2 regions of the Paenibacillus sp. URB8-2 genome follow, and region 1 is predicted to be linked to the other one. Evidence: a T-box and tRNA genes for the amino acid it is inferred to sense, from the RefSeq annotation. Region 1 holds a T-box; the other holds one or more tRNA genes.
What was found. The T-box of region 1 lies ahead of PUR_RS26635 (arginine--tRNA ligase). A T-box ahead of a tRNA ligase gene usually reads a tRNA of that ligase, here a tRNA-Arg.
Positions count from the first base shown of each region.

Region 1 (9,924 bases):
TACAGGGAAGAGACCCCCCGGAGGTTCGTCGGAGCATAGACATCGTTAGCAACGGCATCGCAGTCAGCCCGACTGGGCTGTATCCCTCTTGGGACGTATTACCTTTGATTTAACTGGAAAACCCCCCGTTTATTTCCCTTTAAAATAGATTTCTTCCCCTTTTAAAGGGAAAACCTCCAGCTTATTAAACTATTTCACTTCATTTCAGGCCGAATCGGCAGATTTAACGGGAGAAATTCCAGTCTATCTCTGCTGCAGGCTCTTTTTATGCAAATTAACGGGAGGAATTCCACTTCGTCCGCTCCCCGCGCGAAAATCAGTTACTGCGTCTACTAAAAAACCGATTTTTACATAAAAGTGGAGCGGGCGATGGAACCAGATCGTGCAGACGTTTAAACCTGAGTAATGCGGGACGATAGGAACCGAAGTTGGACGGCAAAGATACCTGAGTGGTGTCGCCGATGGATCTGGGTCTTTACACAAGCTTAGGCCCAGCCTGTAAGGTGTGCACGATAGAACCTAAGTGTTCTCTCGCTGATGGATCTGGGTCTTTACACAAGGTAAGATCCAGGCTGAGCAGTGCACACGGTTGAACTAGAGTAAAACGGCCGGGTGAGCCGGAGTCGAACAGACAACGGCACTGGGCGGAGCCATTGATTGGGGCTGTTGAGAGGATCGTAACCTCTCGCATAATCGGCTTCTCTGCCAGACCCGAAGCGGCCACCTCGCAGTCAGCGGCAGCCTTACAGCCGTTCCGGCGCAGGCAGGCCCAGCAAATCAAGCGCGTCCTTCAGCGTATCGGCGAATTTCCGGGCGAGCCACAGTCTGAAGCGCTGCCGCTCCGGCTCGGCCTTTAGGATCGGGCAGGCGGAGTAAAAATTATTGAACAGGGTGGCGAGCGTGTGCGCATAACTGCAGATGGCATTCGGCGCCAGCTCCCGTCCCGCCGTGTAGAGCATATCCGGCCAAAAGGCGATTTGCCGCAGCAGCGCGGCCTCGGCTTTTTCCATAGGGTCCGGCATACAAATACAAGCTTCCGATGCCTTATCCGGGGCCGTATCCGGCGCTTTGGCCAGAACGCTGACCGCGCGCGCATAGGAATACATCAAATACACGCCGGTGTTGCCGGATATTTCCGTCGCCTGGCGCAGATCGAACACCACCTCGGTTCCGAGGTTGAAGCGCAGCAGGTAGTAGCGGATCGCGGCGATGGCGATTGTGCGGCTGGGCAGTCCGCTTTTATCAGCGCGGTTCCGCTCAATGCTGTCCTCCACAAGTCCGATCAAATCACTCACCTTGATGCCGATCCCCTGGCGTCCGGACATGGCGTATGAGGCTTTGCCGTCCGAAATGTCGATGCCAAGATCGGCAGCCGAAGCGGGACTCAAGGATACAACGCCGTATCCAGCATGATGGAGCTTGTCAGCCTGAGCGGAATATCCCAGCGCCCGCAGCGCCTCCTTGACCATGGTCTGAGGATATTCCTGCCTGGAATCAATGACGTTAATGACGATATCGGCTCCGCCGAGCGGCAGACGCTCTCCTCCCGTTACCGTCGTCGTGTACAGCCCCTCTTCAAACTTTTTATAAGTGAAATCCTTACCCAGCAGTCCGAACTTCCAGAGATGGTAGGCAATATCCTTGGCCGTATAGGTCAAAATCCCGTTCGAGCGCACCAGCACCTTATCCGTAATATGCTCCGAATCCTGTGCTCCCTGTTCCGTTCCCTGCTTCAGCACCCAACAGCCCGCAAGCTTGCCTTCGGTTTCCCGATAAAAGAAAGGTGTCTCCCGCAGCCGCTCAAATGCCGCCGACCAGAAGCCTTCCCTGACAATGCTGCTTTCCCAGACGAGCAGATCGTATTCGATGCCGAACGGCTTCATCTCCTCCACATGTTCCCGAACGATCCGTTCGGCGGCCAGGCTCCCGAGCCAGGCGACGTTTCCCGTCCCTTCTTCCAGCTCATGCAGCGTTTCGCGCGTTTCGCCGCCATCTCCGGATTCACTGCATACTCTCTATTAATTGCCGAGTAAATGTCCCAGCAGTAATCGCCGAAACGGACATGCTCTCCGCTCAAAGGCACATTCAGCAGACCGACGACAGTATCCGCGAGCTGGTTGCCCAGATCGTCTATATAATTGTGGACCTCGACCGTATAGCCGATTCTTCTTAACATGCGCACGAGCGTATCGCCGATGCAGGAATTCCGAAGATGGCCGATATGCATGGATTTGTTCGGATTGACGGAGGTATGCTCAATAACCACCTTTTCATCCGGCGCCGGAGGCGGCGCAAATTGGCGTCCGGCCCACGCGCTCCAGCAGATATGAACGTTTAGAAAGCCGGGGGCAGCCGTTTCCGCTTTTTCCACCAAGCCCTCCGCCAGACCCGCGGACTCCAATTCCTCCTGAATCAGCCCAGCAATGACAATCGGCGGTCTCCGCAATTTTTTGGCAAGCTGCATGGCAATATTGCTTGAATAATCGCCGTGGTCCGGGTTCACGGGCCGCTCCACAGCCACGGACAGCTCTTCGGGAATCTCCGCCCCCAGACGCTCCATAACACGTATTACGCTTTGCTCAATCTCTGTTTGAATTAACCGGTTTAACATCCTCACGACCTCCTTCAGAAAATAAAAAAAGCCCGCGTCTCAAAAAGAGACGAGGACTTGAGTTCTCGCGGTACCACTCTACTTGCCGGACCGGAAGGTCTGGCCGCTTTGCAGGATAACGGATCTGTGCCGGGGCTTCCTACCGGGTTTCGTTTCGGAAGTCCGTCTCCCGGGTGCGCTTCATGAAGGTCTGCCGCCGGCTTCCACCATCCCGGCTCGCTGGGCATCAGAGGCCCTTCATTACTCTCCCGATCATCGACTGTTTTCATTTACTTGCCGAAACCCCCAGACGAATGTGGCAGTCGCTGCATAATCTGGTGACGTACTCTACTTGAGAGGAGGAGTTTTTCATGGGCGAAGCTGGAGGATATGGCGCTGGTTTTACATCCGCAACCGCAATTCTCGTACTGTTCATTTTGCTGGTCATCATCACAAAGTCTCTGTGGGTGTAACTTTCGCGTAACGTTAAAATCCCGCCGGGCACAGGGCCTGACGGGTTTTTTTTTGAAAATATAAGGAAGTATAAGCCGCCTTTGCAGGTATGCTCTCAGACGCCCCGAGTTCCCGGATCTGCTGCAATTCCATGCAAGATGAACCGGATCAGCAGCTCGATTTCTTCCTCGTCGTTCCAATCCTTGTCCGGCTGCAGCAGCAGACGGGTCATAATGTAGCCGACGGTCGCGGACACGGTAAAGCGGATAACGGTTGGCGCCGGAACGTCAATGATTTCCCCTTTTTGCTTAAAATGCTCAACTTGCGCGGAAACCCTTTCGAATACCTTGCTCATAATATCCTCCATGAACTGCTCGCGCAGCTTTGGATGAAAGGGGATTTCCTGAATCAGGATTTGCAGGATTTTAAAATTTTTCCGGGCGAATTCCAGCCGGTTTCGGATCAGGGAGCGGAGAAAGTCTTCGTAGCTATCAAAAGACTTATCCAGCAAATTCCCAAAGTTTCTCATGACAAAAGGGGCGAGCAGGCGGCTCATCGTCGGTCCCACAATGGACAGCAGTAGGTCTTTCTTGGTCTTGTAATAGCGAAAAATCGTTCCTTCCGCCACCCCAGCCTTCTGTGCGATTTCGCTGGTCGCCGCGCCCGCATAGCCTTTTTCCGCAAACACATCCACGGCCGCCTGCAAAATCGCGACTTGCTTCGGCGTCATTTTCTCATCACCGCCAAGGGCAAGCAGCTCCAGAGCCCACTGCTCCGTATCTTTGTCAGCAGAAAAATGTTCTGCCATAATGGCAACCCTCCAGACGTTTTCTGTTTGCTTATCGTACCATATAGGAGAACCCAAGTTACATTTTACGGTGTTTGCGGAGGGCAAGCACGTTCAGGATCATGAACAAAAGCGAGAAGGCGATCAGCACATACACATCATTTTCAATCGAATTCCAGCCTTTCCCGCGGATCATCACATTCATCATCGCCTGCGCCCCATAGTATAACGGAGTGGCATATCCGATCTGTTGAAGCCATGTTGGAAGCGTGTCGAGCGGAAACAATCCGCTAAGAAAAATCTGCGGCACGATGACTAGCGGAATGAACTGAATCATCTGCAGCTCGTTTCCGGCAAACGCCGACAGCAGCGTACCGAGGGTCAGGGCCGTCATCGACAGCAGCAGCGTAATCAGGAGAACATAGCCGAAGCTTCCGGCCATCATAATGCCCAGTACCTGAATGGAGATCCAGGAAATGAGCAGAGCCTGAAACACGGTGAAAATACCGAAGCCGCAGACATAGCCGATGACGATTTCCCACCGTTTAAGCGGGGTGGCGAGCAGGCGCTCCAGCGTTCCCGTCGTCCGTTCCCGGAGAAAGGAGACCCCTGCAATCAGGAAGACGAAAAAGAAGACGAATACGCCGATCATAATCGGTCCGAACCGGTCGATGGTCTTCATGTCGGCGGAGCCGTACAGATAGCTGATTTGCGGCTGGGCGGAAGGCTGCATCTTCTGTCCTTGCGCCTGCTGTCCCTGTGTCTGTTGAACCTGAGACTGAGCTGACCCGGTTGCCCCCAGGTCCCTTGTCACCTGCTCCAATGCCTGCATTACCGCCCGATTGGCCGCCGGATTGCTTCCTTCCAAAATGACCTTCGGAGCACCGCTGTCGATTGAGATCAGGGCGTCGATTTCTCCATTCTTCAGTGCCAGGGCGCCGTCTTCCTCCGAGTTATACTTCACAACCTGGGCGTCATGTTTGGCCAGCGCTTCCGAAAAGACGGCCGCTTGACCCGACACGCCGATATTCGGCTTATAGGCATCGCCGCCAAACACCAGGCTCATCAGGCTGAGAACGAGCAGGGGGGCGGCGAACATGAGAGCCATCGTTCTTTTGTCGTGAATGAATTGCCGCAAAATACGCAGCGTAAGCGCGCGGATTCTCATGAACGGACACCTCCGTAATATAAAAATGCTTCTTCAATGGAAGACGAGCCTGTAGCCATAAGCAAGTTGGCGGGAGTGTCCTCCGCAAGCAGACGGCCTTCCCGGATCATGCCGAGCCGGTCGCATTTTTCGGCTTCATCCATGACATGGGTCGTGAGCACTATGGTCGTTCCCCGTTCATTCAGAGCTTTAAGCTCCTTCCAGATGGACAAGCGCAGCACCGGATCGATGCCGACCGTCGGTTCGTCCAGAATAAGCAGCGGCGGCTCGTGCAGAAGCGCGATGGCCAGCGACAGCCGGCGTTTCATCCCCCCGGAGTATTGATCGACCCTTTTGCGGAGATGCTCTTCCAGACCCACAATCTCCATGACTTCCTTGATTCGACGGTTTCTCTGTTCTTTCTTCAATCCGTACAGCGAAGCGAAAAATTCAAGATTCTCCTTGGCGCTCAGCTCACTGTACAGGGCGTCGGACTGGGCCATATAGCCGATTTGCGAGAGCAGCGAAAGCTTGGGAACTTTCACCCCCAGCACATGTACTTCGCCTGAGTCGGCTTCATCGATTCCGGTCAGCAGCCTGACCAGTGTCGTCTTTCCGGAGCCGGAGGGTCCGAGTAGGCCGAAGGTCTCGGCTTTGAGGACCTCAAGGCTGATGTCTTCCAGGACAACTTTGCTTCCGAATGCTTTGCGAATATGATTCACCGTAATCACTGGGACTTCCCGGTTCATATGAATCTCTCCGTTCTTTATTAAAATGAGTGAGTACTCACTCACTATAATAAACGAGAGACCGCCGATTGTAAATCTTTTTCCTGCGTTAATCCTGAGTTGACAAAAGTGCCGGATTCCGGCAGATAACACGTGAAAAATGAGGACAACTTCATAATTACCAAATATTTCTCGGCAACAGATTTTACAACCAGGGCGGAAAATAACATTAGTAGTTACCTATATGAAAAGGGTGAATCCATTTGAAAAAAAATCAGTTGTTTAGCGTACTTATGGCTTCGGCGCTTCTAGTATCTGTAGGCGAAGCAAGCGTGTACGCGGCGGCAGGCCCGGGCAGCGGAAAGACGCCTACCGTTAAAACATCCGCCAAGGCGGCGGTAAAAGTCAAAGAAGGAGTAAAGGCTTGGACGGTAAACGGCGCACAGACTACATTCAAAACGGTCGACGCCGGTGGATATAAGCTATATTCAATCAGCCAGCTGGCCGCTTCTCTCGGCGCAAGTATCGCTAATGAGTCGGGAAGCCTGGTGCTGAAAGACAGAGCAGGATTACATACGATCAAATTGAAGGCCGGCTCCAAGAGCTATTCGCTGGACGGCGAGAAGCGGAATTTCACGACGGCTCCGACGGTATCCGGCGGCAAATTGTACGTTGAACTTAGCGCAATTGTATACGGTCTTGGCGGCGAACTGTTTGGCAGCCCGCTCCAAATTCTTGGCGCAGCGCGGCCGCAAGGCGAATTCGATACGCTCCACTGGGCCGCAGACGGAACGGTTCTGGCGAACCTGGAAGGAGAAACGGCGCAGGTTTATAAGTTTGCGGCGAATCCGGGCAGCTACGGATTATTTTCCAGCGACGAAAGAGCCTCCGATTTCTCGGTTTCGGCCGACCGGCGTTACGGCGCTTTCACGGATGAGACAGGCCTGCTGTACGTAATCGATTTGACTTCGGGAGCAGTGAAACCTCTCGGAACGGATACCGCCACCAAGACAGACCTTACATGGTCGGCTGATGGCACGAGCATCTATTATATCCAAGGGGACAAGCAGGAGAAGATTTCGCAGATTTCAGTGGATACCGGTACCGTAAAGGAACTGCTGGCAGATAAGGTTGAGAACAAATCCGAATTGCGCATTTCCGCGGACGGCAAGAGAGCGGTTTACATCGTCAACATTACCGGATCAGCCAAAAATGATGCCGACAGCACGGAAGATTCCCTGACGATCGATTACAGCAAGGCGGGAGAACAGCTGTATCAGCTCGACCTGGCTACAAAGGATGCCAAACCGGCCGCTTTGACCACCTCGGACGACAACAAGCTGTACCCTGAAATTTTGGCAGACGGGACGGTAGTCTACTTAAGCGCTGATCCGGAAGGCAAAACTGCCAATGCACTGAAGACGGTTAAACCGGACGGCACAGCCGCCAATATTGCGCTGGATATTGAGGTAACTTGGGCGCAAGCCGCAGGCGGCGGAATTATCGCATCAGGAACGGCGGCGGACGGCACTTCCCGCATTTATTCCGTTCCGGTCTCCGGATCGGCACAAGAACTGTTCCGCACCAAGGCCGACATTTCCGAAGTCTCGGTTTCGGCTGACGGCGGCAAACTGGCTGTGATCACAGGCGGCAAGCTGGTGGAAATCGAGAACGGCAAGGCTGTACAGCTGACGAGATAAGACGCTTTTTGCAGGACGACCGACACATACTATAGCGGCTTCGAGCCGAGAGGAGAATAAATCATGAAATTGTTTAAAAAAATCACGTTTACAGCTTTGGCTGCCGTGTTTGCTGTTACGGCATCTTTTGCGGGAGCGGCATCTGCAGCGGGATCGCTGTCCGGTAAAATCACAGTTAACGGATCGACGGCTCTGCTGCCGCTGACGCTGCAGGCCGCCAAGGAATTTCAAAAGCTGAATCCGAAGGTCAGAATCGCCGCTTCCGGCAAAGGCTCCGTTACCGGCCCGCAAGCTGTCAAGAAAGGCATCGCCGACATCGGCGCGTGCGACTGGGATGCCAGCATCGACGTTCCCGGATTTAAAGCATTCAGCGGACAAGTAGCGAACAAGGTTGCGGTCATTCCTTTTGCCACCATTGTTAATAAAAATGTCGGTGTAGACAACCTGACCACCGAACAGCTTAAAGGCATTTTCTCCGGCAAAATTACGAACTGGAAGCAAGTCGGCGGCTCGGACGCGGACATCGTCGTTATTACCCGCGCTTTCGGTTCGGGCACACGCGTCAACTACCAGGCCAAGGCTCTGGCGGGCGGCGAAATTGTGAAGAAAGAGAAAAACTATAAAGAAGCTGGATCCAGCGGCGATATGAAGACAGCCGTTGCAACAACTCCGAACTCCATCGGGTATATCGATTTGGTCTACGTTAGCGGCGATGTGAAAGCCGTCAAGTTCAACGGCGTAGAACCTACCACCGGAAACGTCATTAACGGTTCCTACAAGATTTGGGCATACGGCTACTACATGACCAAGGGACAGCCGACCGGTGCTGTTAAGGCCTTTATCGATTACGTCCAAAGCAAGAAGTTCCAACAGGGTTCGCTGAAAAAGCTCAAGTTCATTCCGATTTCGGCGATGAAGTAGATTTAGGCAAAATATTTCGGAAGAGCGTCATCATACGGCCAGCCTCCGGCGAATGCGGGGCTGGTTTTTTATAGGAGGAAATAGCATGGTACAACGATCCTATGATCCGAACCCTGCGGTAAAAAGTTTTCAGAATAAGGCGGTCTCCAGCGGACGCCATCTCCGGCATTCGATTGCGAATATCGCCGCCCGCTATTATTTCTTGTTCAGTATATTGGCGCTTTGCTTCGTGCTGGCGCTTGTCATTCTCTTTATCGGCAAAACGGCGCTGTTGCTGTTCGGGCAGGTCGCGCCGGCAAAATTCTTCCTCTCGTTCGACTGGACGCCAGAGGAGGACAGATTCGGGGCGGCGGCCTTTATTGTGAACACCTTGTCGCTTACCGCGCTCACGCTGCTGATTTCGGTTCCCATATCGGTAGGCATGGCGGTGCTGACCGCCGAAATCGCGCCGTCCTGGCTCAAACGCTTGATCCGTCCGGTTCTTGATCTTCTGGTCGGCATTCCTTCTATTGTATACGGTTATCTTGGTTTGACCGTCCTCCTGCCGTTTCTTCGCCGCGTCAGCGGGGAAAGCCTCGGAGACGGCTTGCTGGCCGCGGCGCTCGTTCTGGCGCTGATGGTGCTGCCAACCATCGCCCGGATCAGCGACGATGCCATCACCGCCGTGCCGCGCAAATACCGTGATGCAGCCTATGCGCTCGGCTCTACCCGGCTGCAGGTCATTATGCGCGTCGTGCTGCCTGCGGCCGGCAGAGGCATCCTTACAGCGGTCATTCTCGGGATGACGCGCGCGATCGGTGAGACGATGGCCGTCGTTATGGTGATCGGCAACACGCCGCAGCTGGCCAAGACATTGTTTACCCCGGCGTCGGTGCTGACAAGCAACATCGTGATGCAGATTTCCAACGTGGAATTCGACTCCACCTGGAACTATGCCCTGCATATGATGGCTTTTCTACTGCTGCTGATTTCATTTTTATTGATACTGGTTGTCCGGTTTTTGGGACGCAAAAGGAGGGAAGGATAGATGGACGGATTCTCCCGTTCGCGGCAAACCGCCCGGTCCATCCGGCGCGATAAGCTGGCGACCTACGGCTTCTACGGCCTCGGGGCTCTGGTTATGCTGCTGATTTTTTGGCTACTGTTCACCATCTTGAGCAAAGGGTTGCCTGGGTTTGATTTCTCCTTCCTCATTCGCCAGCCCGAGGAGATCGATACCGGCGGCGGCATCGGCCCCGTGCTGTTCAATTCTTTTTATATCCTGCTGATCTCGCTGGTCATTTCGATTCCGATCGGACTGGGTGCAGGGATCTACATGGCGGAATATGCGCCGGACAACGCCTTTACCGGAGCGCTGCGGATCTGCGTGGAATCGCTGTCGTCCGTGCCTTCCATTGTATTCGGACTCCTGGGTTTGGCGATATTTGCGGAGTATTTCGGATTGGGTCTGACCATTCTGGGGGGCGGCGTCAGTCTGGCGCTGCTGAATCTGCCAATGCTGGCGCGGGTGACGGAGGAAGCGGTTCGGGCCGTCCCGGACGAACTGCGCGAGGCGGGCTACGCGCTGGGTCTGACCAAATTTTATTGCATCCGTAAAA
Region 1 covers NZ_AP023239.1:4,340,812-4,350,735, reverse strand. The annotation lists partial or broken gene PUR_RS26635 (arginine--tRNA ligase) at 744-2,611, opposite strand; T-box leader at 2,654-2,876, opposite strand; gene PUR_RS25875 (sporulation protein YjcZ) at 2,962-3,063, shown strand; gene PUR_RS20095 (TetR/AcrR family transcriptional regulator) at 3,159-3,851, opposite strand; gene PUR_RS20090 (ABC transporter permease) at 3,910-4,998, opposite strand; gene PUR_RS20085 (ABC transporter ATP-binding protein) at 4,995-5,726, opposite strand; gene PUR_RS20080 (stalk domain-containing protein) at 5,969-7,405, shown strand; gene PUR_RS20075 (phosphate ABC transporter substrate-binding protein) at 7,469-8,326, shown strand; gene pstC (phosphate ABC transporter permease subunit PstC) at 8,412-9,353, shown strand; gene pstA (phosphate ABC transporter permease PstA) at 9,354-9,924, shown strand, end outside.

Region 2 (12,996 bases), 1.4 Mb from region 1:
CAAGCTACAGTCTTAACGAGCTGCTTGTCGCCAACGGACAGAACTTTAGTTTGCGTAGCGTCGAACAGGGAACCGAAAGTCAGGCCTTTGATGTCGGAGGATACGATTTCGTCTTCCGTGTAGCCGTAAGTTTCCGGATCGGAAGCTTCTTTCATTGCCGCATTAATTTCGTCTACCGTTACGTTCTTTTCCAGAACAGTAACCAGCTCTGTCAGGGAACCTGTAGGTACCGGTACGCGTTGAGCAGCACCGTCGAGTTTGCCTTTCAGCGCAGGAATAACCAGGCCGATTGCTTTTGCAGCACCAGTGGTGTTAGGGATAATGTTCTCGGCAGCTGCGCGGGCGCGTCTGAAGTCGCCTTTGCTATGCGGAGCGTCCAGCGTGTTTTGGTCGCCGGTGTAAGCATGGATTGTAGTCATCAGGCCTTCAACAACACCGAACTTATCGTTCAGAACTTTGGCCATAGGAGCCAGGCAGTTCGTTGTGCAGGATGCGCCGGAAATAACGGTTTCGGAACCGTCAAGAACGTCGTGGTTAACGTTGTATACAACAGTCTTCATTTCGCCTGTAGCAGGTGCGGAGATAACGACTTTTTTCGCTCCGCCTTTCAGGTGAAGCTCAGCTTTTTCTTTGGAAGTGAAGAAGCCTGTGCACTCCAGAACGATATCTACGCCCAGGTCGCCCCAAGGCAGTTCTTCAGGGTTGCGGTTAGCCAGAACCTTAACTTCTTGGCCGTTCACTTTGAAGAATCCGTCATGAACTTCAACTTCGCCTTGGAATTTGCCTTGAGTTGTATCATATTTCAACAAGTGCGCCAGCATCTTGGCATCAGTCAGGTCATTGATTGCTACCACTTCGATACCTTCCACGTCTTGAATCCGGCGGAATGCGAGGCGGCCAATACGTCCAAATCCGTTAATACCTACTTTTACAGTCATTGAATAGTTCCTCCTAAATTTCGTTTTATTTATTCAAGACAAGCCTTAGGCTTATCAAGACAACAGGTTTAAGTATAAAGCATAATAAATGCTAATGCTCGCCGTAATGCGGAATCTGCTCGGATGCGGCGTTATATTCGTCAATTTCCCTGACGATTTCGGCCGCTGCGGCTTCATCTATGACGAGTATGTTCTCTTGGCCGAACCGCAGCACGGCGTGAATGGCTTTGGCTTTCCGCTTGCCTCCGGCTATGCCGATGACGATCTCCGTCCGAATGATATCCTCAAGGCGGAGTCCCATGGTCAACATGGAATGGACCACCTTGCCCTGCTCGTTAAAGTAGTGACCGAAGGATTCGGCAACGGCGCCCGCGCTCTTGATCTTGCTGACGGTCTCGTCGTCCAGTCTTCGGCGGCGGGTCATTTCCACAGCATCTCCGATTCCATGCACAATAATTCTCGAACGGCGGATAATCTGTACAATTTCCGAAATGTTCGGTTCGTGAGCCAGCGACTGATAGGCATCCTCGCTGAGCAAGTCGGGCACATGCAGCAGCCGGTAATGCGCTCCTATCCGCTTGGCCATCGTCGAAGCGATGGTATTCGCCTGAAATTCAACGCTTTCTCCTAGTCCGCCTCTTGCTGGAACGATCAAAGCGTCCCGGTAAGACAAGGACATTGGAGCGGTCATCTGCTCCGCCAATTCGGACAGCGTCGAGCCGCCTGTGACAGCAATCGTGTCGTCGGTGCGCAGCACGCTCAGCAGCGCTCTGGCTCCGGCTCTCCCAAGCTCTCTCTTGGTAAAGGGCGAAGCTTCACAATCGCCCGGCACCACGACAACCTTCTTCAAACCGTAAGTCGAACGAATTTTCTCTTCCAGATCATCAAGGCCAAACAAGCTTTTGGCCACAGGCTCGAGCAAGTCAAGCAGTTTCCGTCCGGCATCGCTGATCCGCATGCCAACACTCTCGATCTCGATGAGCCCCTGCGACTTCAGAAGGTCCGTTTCCGCACGAAGCACCCGCTCAGTCATATCAAGCGAAGCGGCGAGCGTTCTGCGGCCGATAATATCCGACAACAGGATCTGATGAAGAATCGTATACCGTCTTTTGAGGGTTTCCATGAGGTCAGGCAGAAGCTGCTTTTGGATTTCCAATAAGTTACGCATGCTTTCACTCCTGCAACTTCGTCTTTCACTTCTTCCCCTTCTCTATGGTCTTAAAACGTCCCGGGTTAACTTTTTAAGTCCCACCAATTATTCTACCCAAATATTGCCCTGAGCGCAAGGGCTCCGAAACTAGAATTCACAACCTCTTTTCTTCTTATGCATGGACATTCGCATTGTTTTCGCGGAGAATCGGTGCTGTTGACCTATAAAATGAATCGGGAGTTGCAATGCTCCGAATTTTATATTATAATAATTTCTGTTGCGCCCGTGGTCCAATGGATATGACGTAGGCCTCCGAAGCCTGAGATCCAAGTTCGATTCTTGGCGGGCGCGCCACATTATTTCTTTAACCAAACCTTGAATGTTTAACCCAAGCGCCATGCGATGGCGCTTTTTTTTATGATGAGTTTGACTTTCTTTGACTTTTTGTTTGAATTTGTTTATCATGTGGGTAATACGGTAACAGTAAAAAATGAAGCTGTACGAAATCCATTTTTGAAGATCTAATTCAAGGAGGTTTTCCACGTGAGTTACATTCCTATGGTCGTAGAACAAAGCAGCCGCGGCGAGCGGGCGTATGATATCTATTCCCGCCTGCTGAAGGACCGCATCATTTTCCTTGGAACTGAGGTTAATGACGTGGTAGCCAATTCCATCATCGCACAAATGCTCTTCCTGGCCGCCGAGGACCCGGAGAAAGATATTTCCTTGTACATTAACAGTCCAGGCGGATCGATCACCGCTGGCATGGCGATTTTCGATACGATGCAGTTCATCAAGCCAGACGTATCCACCATCTGCGTCGGTCTCGCCGCTTCCATGGGCGCATTCCTGCTCAACGCCGGAGCGAAGGGCAAACGCTACGCGCTGCCGAACAGCGAGATTATGATTCACCAACCGCTGGGAGGAGCCCAAGGACAAGCTACGGATATTGAAATTCGCGCCCGCCGCATTCTGAAAATGCGCGACAAGCTGAACAAGATTTTGGCGGAACGTACCGGCCAACCGCTTGAGCGCATCGAGAAGGACACGGATCGCGACTATTTCATGAGTGCAGCGGATGCGGCCGAATACGGCCTTGTCGATAAAGTCATCGAAAAACCGGCATCAATCGGCGCATAACACTCCCGTTAAACTTTCATAAAAACGCAAACCCCCTTTGTCCATGATCACGGGCAAAGGGGGTTTTTACGTCTTCAATTTGGGCTCAGGCTTCCATATCCGATCGACTGCAGCCGATCCGCAATGACGCGGTATCCTTTTCCATTAGGGTGAAGATGGTCGATGGAAAGCAATTCCCGCTCGTATCCGGCAAACGCTCCGTAAATATCCGCAAAGCCGCATACCTTGCTATTGTACTGCGCCATTAGGCGGTTGAACTGCCGGACCCAGCCCGAGGCCTCTGCCACCCGGGGATACGGATTGTATAATCCGACAATCCGGATAATATAAGGCTTGCCGGCTCCCGCCTTCGCATGGTGAATCTGTCCCATGATGCCGGCAAAATGCCTCCGGGATTCTTTCAGGGCATTTTGATAAACAGAAGACGGCGAATTAGACTGTCCCCCGGCCTTGGCGGCATGGATCAGATCATTGCCCCCGATCGAAATCGTGATAAGATCCGCCTCTCGAAGTGATTGGCGAAACTGCGGGTTATAACTAACAAGCTTCTCCAGTTCGGCTGTAGTCAAGCCGTTGATTCCAAGGTTCGTATAGGCGACAAAAGTACGGAGCGAAATCTCAGACATCCGCCGGTACACAGGAACAAAGCCGTTGCCCGGCATCGCTCCGAAGCCGGTCGTCAGCGAATCGCCGATCGCCGTATAGTTGTATACCATGACATTCTCCCTCCCCGCTATATGGCTCGGTCACCATTCAGCATATGAACGGCAAGCCGTACTCGTAACGGGAGAATATCCAGTGTCAAAAAACTATTTTAAACCGGCGAACGGACTGCTTCCGTCCGGCAGCAGTTCTTTAAAGGCGAAAGTGAACTCCGGAAAGCCTTCGGCATACGGGGTATATTCATATAATTGAAAGAAGAGTACTACCCGGCCGTCTTTAAGATAAAAGTATTTCTCGGTATTCAGGCCGTTAAAACCGCCAAAATAGCCTTCGTCTGCCTTTAACAGCCTGCCGACCTTCTCGTTCAAAAGCTTTTTGTAGTTCGGATTGGCTCCAAACAAGTCGCCCAGAAGCAGACGCTTGCCGTCCTTAAGCGAGAAAGTGAAGGCTTGGCGCAATGTCATTCCGTGAGCGCCTCCGGTGTAGCCGTACTGGCTCATGACCAGGCTCAGGACGCCGTCCTGGTTGTAGGTTACCACGTATTTCGAGTCGAATTCATACGGACGGTCCTGTTCGCTTTTTTCAGCTATCGCCGTGTCGGCACCGGCGGCAAAGCTCATAGCAGCTTGTTTTAGAGTATCGTTAATGCTCTTCTGCGCAGAGGCTTCCGCAAGTCCCGAAATCTGCGGGTAATCCAGTTGGATCGTTGCTCCATCGGCCTCCTTGGTATACGTCTCCGTCGTTACCGTCAGTTTGTTCAGCGGCCGGTGCATTACATTCAATCTGCCGGAGGAAGCGCTAAAGTCTCCAAGGTAGCCCAAATAATCACTGAGCAGACCAAATGGAACGTAAAGACGGTTTTTAAAGTTGCGGCCCTCATACTCGTTGATAAAGTAGCCGTTAACCGCAAGAGAGATTCCATATTCGGAAACCATCAGCTTGGCCTGGCGGATTCCCTGTCCGAGGGTATAGCTATTCTCCGCCTTGTCATAGGTGATCGGCAAACCCAGTGTATTTTTAAGAAAAGTTACAGGGATCCATATCTTTCCCTCCCGGAAAATGCCCTGCTGCGAAGTAAGGGTTCCATTGAACTTCAAGGCAACCCGAGAATAATCAGCCTTAGCCTTAACCGGCGCCGCTTCACCCGTTGCTGCAGGAAACACCGTCCCACCCAGCAGCAGCCCGGCCGCAATCATTCCAGCTCCCCATGTGCGTACAAGCTTGTTCGTCTTGTTCATGGTATAATTCTCCTTTTCCGCTCCCATTTATGTGATTTCGTTGCCCACACTTTCCATTATATAGATGGCAGCGCGACAGCAAAGAGGCCTTTCCGCCCCCAAGCATGCGACAAAAGCCTCTCTATGTCTGTCTATTGGATACTCCGCCCTGCTAGTTTAATTGATACATGACGCTAAGCTGAGTCGTAATCTTCACTTCTCCCGGCTGGACTGCGGTACTGGCGGCGCTATCGGCGGCGCCGTACATCATTTTGGCGTTCTGTTCATATAATATCGGGCCCGCGCCCCCATCGTTCTGGCTGACGGTCAGCACCTGTCCAAGCGTTCTCTTGGCGGCTTTGGCAATCGCGGCCGCTTTCACGTCGGCGTTGGCCATCGCCTTCTCAATCACCTGCGCCTCGAAGGCCGAAGTGTCTTCCACCGCAAAACGGGCATTGCCGATATTGTTGGCGCCCGCCTCGGAAGCCGCATCGAGCAGCGAGCCCACCTTGGTCAGATCGCGGTATGCAACCTGCAAAACATGATGCGCGTTATAGCCTTTCACTTGCTGGCCTTCCTTATCGTTGTACGTATAGTTCGGCTGTACGAAGAACTCGCTGGTTTGAATATCTTTATCACTAATACCCCATGTATTCTTGAGCAGCGCTGTCAATTTTTGAATTTTTGCCCCATTGGACTTCTGGGCTTCCTGGGCGGTTTTCGCCGAAGTATCGACTCCGATCGACAGATAGACGATATCCGGCTTCATCGACAGTTCTCCTTTGCCCACGACACTGACGATATTCTTCTGCGCCTCTTCGGCGTAAGCCTTCTCCGGCTGCTTTAATCCACCGCTGAGCGCAACTCCTCCCACCATTAAGCTTCCTGCAACGAATACTGTCAGGACCGACTTGATCCATCCCTTCATTTTTGCCATCCTCCTTTATTGGATTTGCGTGACTAACGATTGTACCTACTAGACGAGAAGGCCTGGCAAATGTTGCACGGGGACAAAAATAAAAAAAGCCCTCAAAGGGCTTTTTGGTCATACCATAAATAGGGCTGTGCTGCGGATACTGTTATTGATTCTCCAGCTCTTCCTTGCTGACAAGGCTCGTCAACGCGGTTACGGCCTGATCGGCATCCGCGCCTTCCGCGCTGATATAAATCTCCGTGCCGGAGCTGATCGCAAGGCTCATAATCCCCATAATGCTTTTGGCGTTAACTTTTTTATCGTCTTTTTCGACGAAAATCTCAGATGAGAACTTGTTGGCTTCCTGCACGAACAATGCTGCCGGCCGAGCATGGAGCCCCGTCTTCAACCGGACGACTACCGGGTGCTTTGTCATGAAACGCTTACCCCCTAATTAAGATGTGCCCAAAAATTTCACAGTAAATTTTATCATATTATATCATTATAACCTAAACGACACTAGAAGAAAATAATCATTCGCCTCGAAGCTTCTCCGCCAACTCGTCGATCTTGCGCAGTCGATGGTTGACGCCGGATTTGCTGACGCTTCCTTTCAGCATTTCACCGACTTCCTTCAGATTGATATCGGGATGGGCCAGCCGGACCTCCGCCACTTCACGCAGCTTGTCGGGCAGATTCTCGAGTCCCATTTCCTTCTCCAGAAACTTGATGTTCTCAATCTGGCGCACCGCCGCGCTGATCGTCTTGTTGAGATTGGCGGTCTCGCAGTTCACAATCCGATTGACGGAGTTTCGCATGTCGCGCATAATGCGCACATCCTCGAATTTGAACAAGGCCTGATGGGCGCCGATCAGGTTCAGGAACTCGATGATCTTCTCGCCTTCCTTGATGTAGAGGATGAATCCCTTCTTGCGCTCGATGCAGCGGGCGTTAAGATGAAACTCCCCCGCCAGCTCAACCAGCGCCTTGCAGTGCTCCTCATACATGGAGGCGATCTCCAGATGGTATGACGAACCTTCGGGATTGTTCACCGAGCCTCCCGCCATAAAAGCGCCGCGCAGGTACGCGCGTTTGCAGCAGTTCTTGTGGACAATGCTGTCGTCAATGCCGTCCGTAAACATGAAGCCCTCCGAGACGATTCTGAGGTCGTTCAGAATTTCCTCCACACGGGCGGGGATTCGGACGATATAGACGTTATTTTTCTTCAAACGCATTTTTTTACGCACGAGAAGCTCGGTATGAACCTGGTAATATTTCTTAAGCAAGGAATAAATCCGCCTTGCAATCGCGGCATTCTCTGTTGAGATGTCGAGGACGATCCTTTTGCTTGAAAGCTGCACCGATCCGTTCATCCGGATCAGCGCGGACATCTCCGCTTTCTCGCAGCAGGGGCCGCTCTCGACCATCGTCAGTTCTTTTTTGGTTAGCGCCGCAAAAGACAAGGTTCTCACCTCTTTCGTGTTATCCAATCCTGAACCAGTTGATAAATATGATGGCTCAGCTTATCCGTATCATGCCGCAAATAGGTGCGGAATAAAACCAGTTTGTCGGCAATAAGCTTATAGCGCTGATCATCTATGGCTTTCGTGTCCAGTCCGACTGGACGCGCCCCTTGTTCAGCGTATTTGCGCTGCACTTCGGGCGGAATCTCGCCATTATTAACGATGACATAATCGAACAAATGCATTCCGATATGATCGTACACGGCCTGCAAATGGTCGCTTACCGTATAGTTATCCGTTTCCCCCGGTTGGGTCATCACGTTGCAGATGAACATCTTGACCGCGTTAGAGGCTACAACCGCCTCCGCCAGCTTCGGCACAAGCAGATTCGGCAAAATGCTGGTGTACAGGCTGCCGGGACCGAGCAGAATGGCATCGGCGGACCGGATCGCCTCCAGCGCCTCCGGCAGCGGCTCGACATCGGGCGGGTCCAGAAAGACCCGCTTGATTTTGCCCCCGGCTTCTGGAATCTTGGATTCTCCCTTTACGACCGTGCCATCCTCCATCTCCGCACTCAGCACCACCGCTTCGCCGGCGGCCGGCAGCACCCGCCCCCTCACGGCGAAGACCCGGCTCAGTTCCCGGACGGCGGTGACGAAATCGCCGGATATATCGGTAAGCGCGGCCAAAATCAGATTGCCGAGACTGTGCCCGGCAAGGCCCTCTCCGCTGCTGAAGCGGTACTTCATAATGTCGGCCATCAGCGGCTCGACATCGGCCATCGCCGTCAATACGTTGCGGATATCGCCCGGCGGCGGCATTTGCAGCTCGCTGCGCAGGATGCCGGAGCTACCGCCGTCATCGGCCACCGTTACGATTGCGGTAATATCCAGCGGCTTTTCTTTCAAGCCGCGAAGCATAACGGACAGGCCGGTGCCGCCGCCCATGACGACGATTCGCGGACGCTGTCCCGGTTGTTCAGCCACGATTAGATCCCTTCTCTCCTTAATGCCTGTCGCGTTCGGCATCCCGGTGGCTGACCGATACGGTTTCCGTCTCGCTTACCCCCAGCATTTTACCCAAATATTCGGAAATGGCCACAGAGCGGTGCTTTCCGCCGGTGCAGCCGATGCCGATGATGATCTGGGCCTTGCCTTCCTTGCGGTATTGGGGAATCAGAAAATGCAGCATATCGAGCAGCTTCGTCAGAAATGCCTGCGTCTCGGGCCACTTCATTACATAATCATATACATCGCTGTCTTGTCCCGTGTGGGGCCGAAGGTGGTCCACATAGTGCGGATTAGGCAAAAAGCGGACGTCAAACACAAGATCCGCGTCGATTGGAATGCCGTATTTGAAGCCGAAAGAAGTGATATTGACGGAAAGCGTGCTTTTCCCCAAATGGGAGTAACGGGAGACAATCTTCTCCTTGAGCTGGGCAGGCTTCATACTGCTCGTATCAATAACCTGCGTGGCCGAATTCTTAAGCTCCTCCAGCATATTGCGCTCCAGCCGGATACCGTCGAGCGGCATGCCCTTCGGAGCAAGCGGATGACGACGCCGGCTTTCTTTGTAGCGCTGCACCAGTACGGAATCGGTGGCGTCCAGAAACAGAATCTCGCAGCCGATCGTAAAATGATCCTTGATCAAATGCAACGATTCCGACAGGGCGGTGAAAAACTCGCGGCCCCGCAGGTCAATGACGAGCGCCACTTTCGCGATTTTCCCTTTGGACTGCTCAATCAGCTCCGCGAATTTGGGGATCAGGACGGGCGGAAGATTATCGACGCAGAAAAATCCAAGATCTTCGAGGCTCTGCACGGCGATGGTCTTGCCCGCTCCCGACATTCCGGTAATAATGATCAGGGTGTCCGCAGCCGACGGAATATTCTCCTCTTCGGTCATTAAGCTTCCCTCCCTAGAATTAGTGTATGAATTATTTCAGTTTCCTAAGAACGCAGCAGAAGGCCGGCCGCTCCGACAATACCCGCATCGTTTCCGAGGAGCGCGGGGATAATTTTTACGTCCTTTTGAAGCGGATCGGGCGCCAATTGCGCGTACACTCGGCGAATTTCCTCAAACAGGATTTCACCGGCCTTGGATACGCCGCCGCCGATGATGAACACCTCGGGATTCAGCACGGCAGCGACCGCCGCCATCGACTTGCCGAGGTAAAATGCGGCCCGGTTTATGATACGCAGCGCCACTTCGTCCCCGGCTTTGGCCGCATCGAATACTTCCTTGGCGGCGATTTTTTCCTCCGCCGCAAGCGTTGTGCGGTCGCCCCGCGCTACCGCGTCGGTCGCCATACGAATGATGCCTGTCGCCGAGGAAACGGTTTCCAAACAGCCCATCTTCCCGCAGCCGCACTGAATCGCTTCCAGATCAGGAACCACGGAAATATGGCCGAGCTCGCCGGCAAGGCCGGAGAATCCTTGATAAATTTTACCGTTTATAATAATGCCGCCGCCGACGCCGGTCCCCAGCGTATAGCATACGCAGTTCTCGATGCCCCGCCCGGCACCGCTCCAAGCTTCGCCAAGCGCCGCCACATTGGCATCATTGTCTATTTTGACGGGCTTGTTCAAGCGATCTTCCAAAATGGAACGAATCGGCACGTCTCTGAATCCTATGTTAGGCGCAAGAATGATAATGCCTTCACGAATGTTCGTGAAACCGGCTACTCCCGCTCCAACACCGACAAGCTGATCCCATTCATAAGGTGAATCAGCGACAATTTGACGCACGTACTTTTCGATGTTGTCAATGACGGTATCGACACCGTCCTGGGTTCCAGTAGGCCCTTCATAGGTGTGAAGCAAATGACCTTCGTCATTGCAAATGCCCACCTTAATTGCGGTTCCGCCCAAATCCACGCCTACGTAGATATTTTCCGACATGTAACAAGCCACCTTCTTCTAAACTAAAATAGTAAATCCCACGTTACCCACTATAATAGAAGCGTTCCCTGCGGTCAAGGAAAGGCGGCACACCCGGGTCGGAGGCGACCGCCAAAGTCCGAAAGTTGTATAAAAAGGAAAAAGAGTGCAGAAAAACCACCCGCCTTGCGGCAGATGGCCAGCCTACCCTCCGAGCAGCGGGGCCTGTGCCCGCTCTTCATTATTATTTGCTGTTCACTCCGGCACCCATTCCTCCTCCGGCACCGACATACAGTAGCCGATTTCGGCGCTTGCCTTGGCAATGCCAAGCCATTCCTTTTCCGTTAGTATCTCAAGCGCCGCCGGAAGAAGAACCTGCTCTTCCTTATAGATCATTTCGTTGACTTCCCGATTCATTCGGGACAGCACTTCGCCAACCTCTGTTTTGCGGCCTCTATAAGGCATAAGCATGGTTCTGGCGTCCTTGATCATGCTGCGGATAGCGTCATCGGCGCCCCACATGACGGAGGACGTCCCATAGGCTCCGTGCTTCTTCAAATAAGGAAACAGCAAATCCTCCTTGCGCCGGTAGTGCTTGTCGAGATCAAACAGCAGAGCGAGATCATCCAGCAGCTTACGGGCATTCTCAGGGCTGTCGTTCTTTTGGAACTTGTTCGCGTGAAGCTTCAGCTTAAAATTGACGAGACGCTCGACATCCCGGTTTTCCCGCTTGAATGTGTGTACAGGATGCCCCGGCTGATCCTCAGGCTTCGAAAAACGGTGAATCTCCTGGACTGTACCCTGAAAAACGGCTTCATGCACGGCGCATAGACGCCGAATTTCAACCGCAGGAACTCCATCTTCCTTAATCAGCGCATTCTCCATGGCCGCGATCTCGAACACGTTAATTCCGGCCACCGCTTCCTCGAACCTCGCCTTCACCTCGTCCACCGACTTGCCCGCATGCAGATCCTCGATAACCTCTTTCAGCATTTCCCGGCGGCGGCTTTCCTGCGAGACTTCCGTTACAGGCCGGCTAATCTGTTTGCTCATGCGTTCTCTCCCCTTTTTTCGAAAAAATGTGCTGTCCGTCTTCTATGCCGCAGACCGTTTTGAGCGGAACCTGCCGCACAGCTCGTTGTCCTAATTGAGAATTATTCTCATTGTATCATAGGGGGAACAGCATATTTTATGATGTGGGTCACAGGTTGGACCGGCCTTTCCAGTCGCGTCACAACATTCTGCGCATTCTTTTAAAAGCCAAGGACCAAAGAGCCCCTGTTACGCGCCGCATCGGCCTGCTCCTGCCGTTCTCGGCCTCCTGCCTTCTCCAATGTCCGTCCGCCAGAGATTCAAGCTTAAGCCGGTCCTTCTCCATCAGCATTTCCGCGATTACAGGATGAATCATAGGTGATCCCGCCCCTTTCTTTGCCAGATACTTACATCCGGATGTTACTTTTAGTATACCTTTTCCAAAAGGGGTAAAAAGGGTATAATCCAAATTATCTGCTTCACCTTTTCCACTGACCAAAGGGGGTATGCCTTTGCTGGCCGCTCTGCAATTTTTTGAGCTGAGATCGTCCTACGTTGACCGGGAGCTGAACACTCCCTTTCCAACCACGATTCAAGCGCTGACCGACATATGGCACTGCACGCCGCGCAACGTTAAAATGGTCCTCCGCAAGCTGTCGGATCTCGGATGGATCAGCTGGCAGCCGGGGCTTGGCCGGGGGAATTCCTCCATGCTCGCTTTTCTGGCCGACGCGCAAGATATCCTGCTTGAGGAAGCCACAATCCAAACGAATAAAGGCGATGTCAAAGGAGCGCTTGAACTGATCGACCGTTTCGGCGAGTCCGCGCAGGTCAAAGACCGGTTTCTGGAATGGCTCTCGGGCGGAATGGGCTTTACCCGGACCCTGGTTACCGACACAATGCTGGATATACTCCGGTTCCCCGTGCAGCGCTTCATTGTGACGCTTGATCCCGCTTCGATCTATTTTGCCTTCGACTCGCATATTATCGGGCATATTTTCGATACGCTAGTTGAGTACGACCCGACCACCGAAACCTTTCGGCCTTCCATCGCCCACTTTTGGGAAAGCTCGCCGGACTGCAGCGAATGGATCATCCATCTGAGAAAAGGCGTCAGCTTCCACCACGGCAGGGAGGTAACGGCAGAGGACGTCATCTACTCCTTCAACCGGCTGCGGCTGAACCCGGATCTATACGAGCATAGCTGGTTGTTCGCGGGGATCGAGGATATCCATATGCTGGACCGCAGGACGGTCCGTATCCGGCTCAAAGAGCCCAATTACCTCTTCCTGCACGTCCTTTCCGTCAAAGCGTCGTCCATTCTTCCCGCAGACCTGTGCGGGGCGGACGAACCGGCCTTTATGAAACAGCCTTTGGGAACCGGATCGTTCAAGTTGACGCGTTATGATGAGAGCGTATGTATATTGGAGGCTTTCTCCTCCCATTTCCGGGGCAGGCCGCATATCGACCGAGTCGAGATCTTCTTTATGTCCGAACAGGATTCAGGTCTGCTGAAAGAGCCGGATTGGTCCGGCGCCTCCTGCACAGAACAGAATATGTACAATGGGTATATGAGAAAAAGCGCCGGCCCGGACGCCGAA
Region 2 covers NZ_AP023239.1:166,204-179,199, reverse strand. The annotation lists gene gap (type I glyceraldehyde-3-phosphate dehydrogenase) at 1-938, opposite strand, end outside; gene PUR_RS00895 (sugar-binding transcriptional regulator) at 1,030-2,106, opposite strand; tRNA gene PUR_RS00890 (tRNA-Arg) at 2,368-2,442, shown strand; gene clpP (ATP-dependent Clp endopeptidase proteolytic subunit ClpP) at 2,632-3,228, shown strand; gene PUR_RS00880 (GDSL-type esterase/lipase family protein) at 3,303-3,944, opposite strand; gene PUR_RS00875 (PdaC/SigV domain-containing protein) at 4,038-5,129, opposite strand; gene PUR_RS00870 (SIMPL domain-containing protein) at 5,281-6,036, opposite strand; gene PUR_RS00865 (HPr family phosphocarrier protein) at 6,188-6,457, opposite strand; gene whiA (DNA-binding protein WhiA) at 6,555-7,484, opposite strand; gene PUR_RS00855 (gluconeogenesis factor YvcK family protein) at 7,490-8,431, opposite strand; gene rapZ (RNase adapter RapZ) at 8,490-9,389, opposite strand; gene PUR_RS00845 (ROK family glucokinase) at 9,434-10,384, opposite strand; gene PUR_RS00840 (DUF438 domain-containing protein) at 10,619-11,416, opposite strand; gene PUR_RS00835 (hypothetical protein) at 11,595-11,771, opposite strand; gene PUR_RS00830 (ABC transporter substrate-binding protein) at 11,908-12,996, shown strand, end outside.
Region 2: it has a tRNA-Arg gene. The T-box ahead of PUR_RS26635 (arginine--tRNA ligase) is inferred to sense a tRNA for this amino acid. The anticodon was not compared.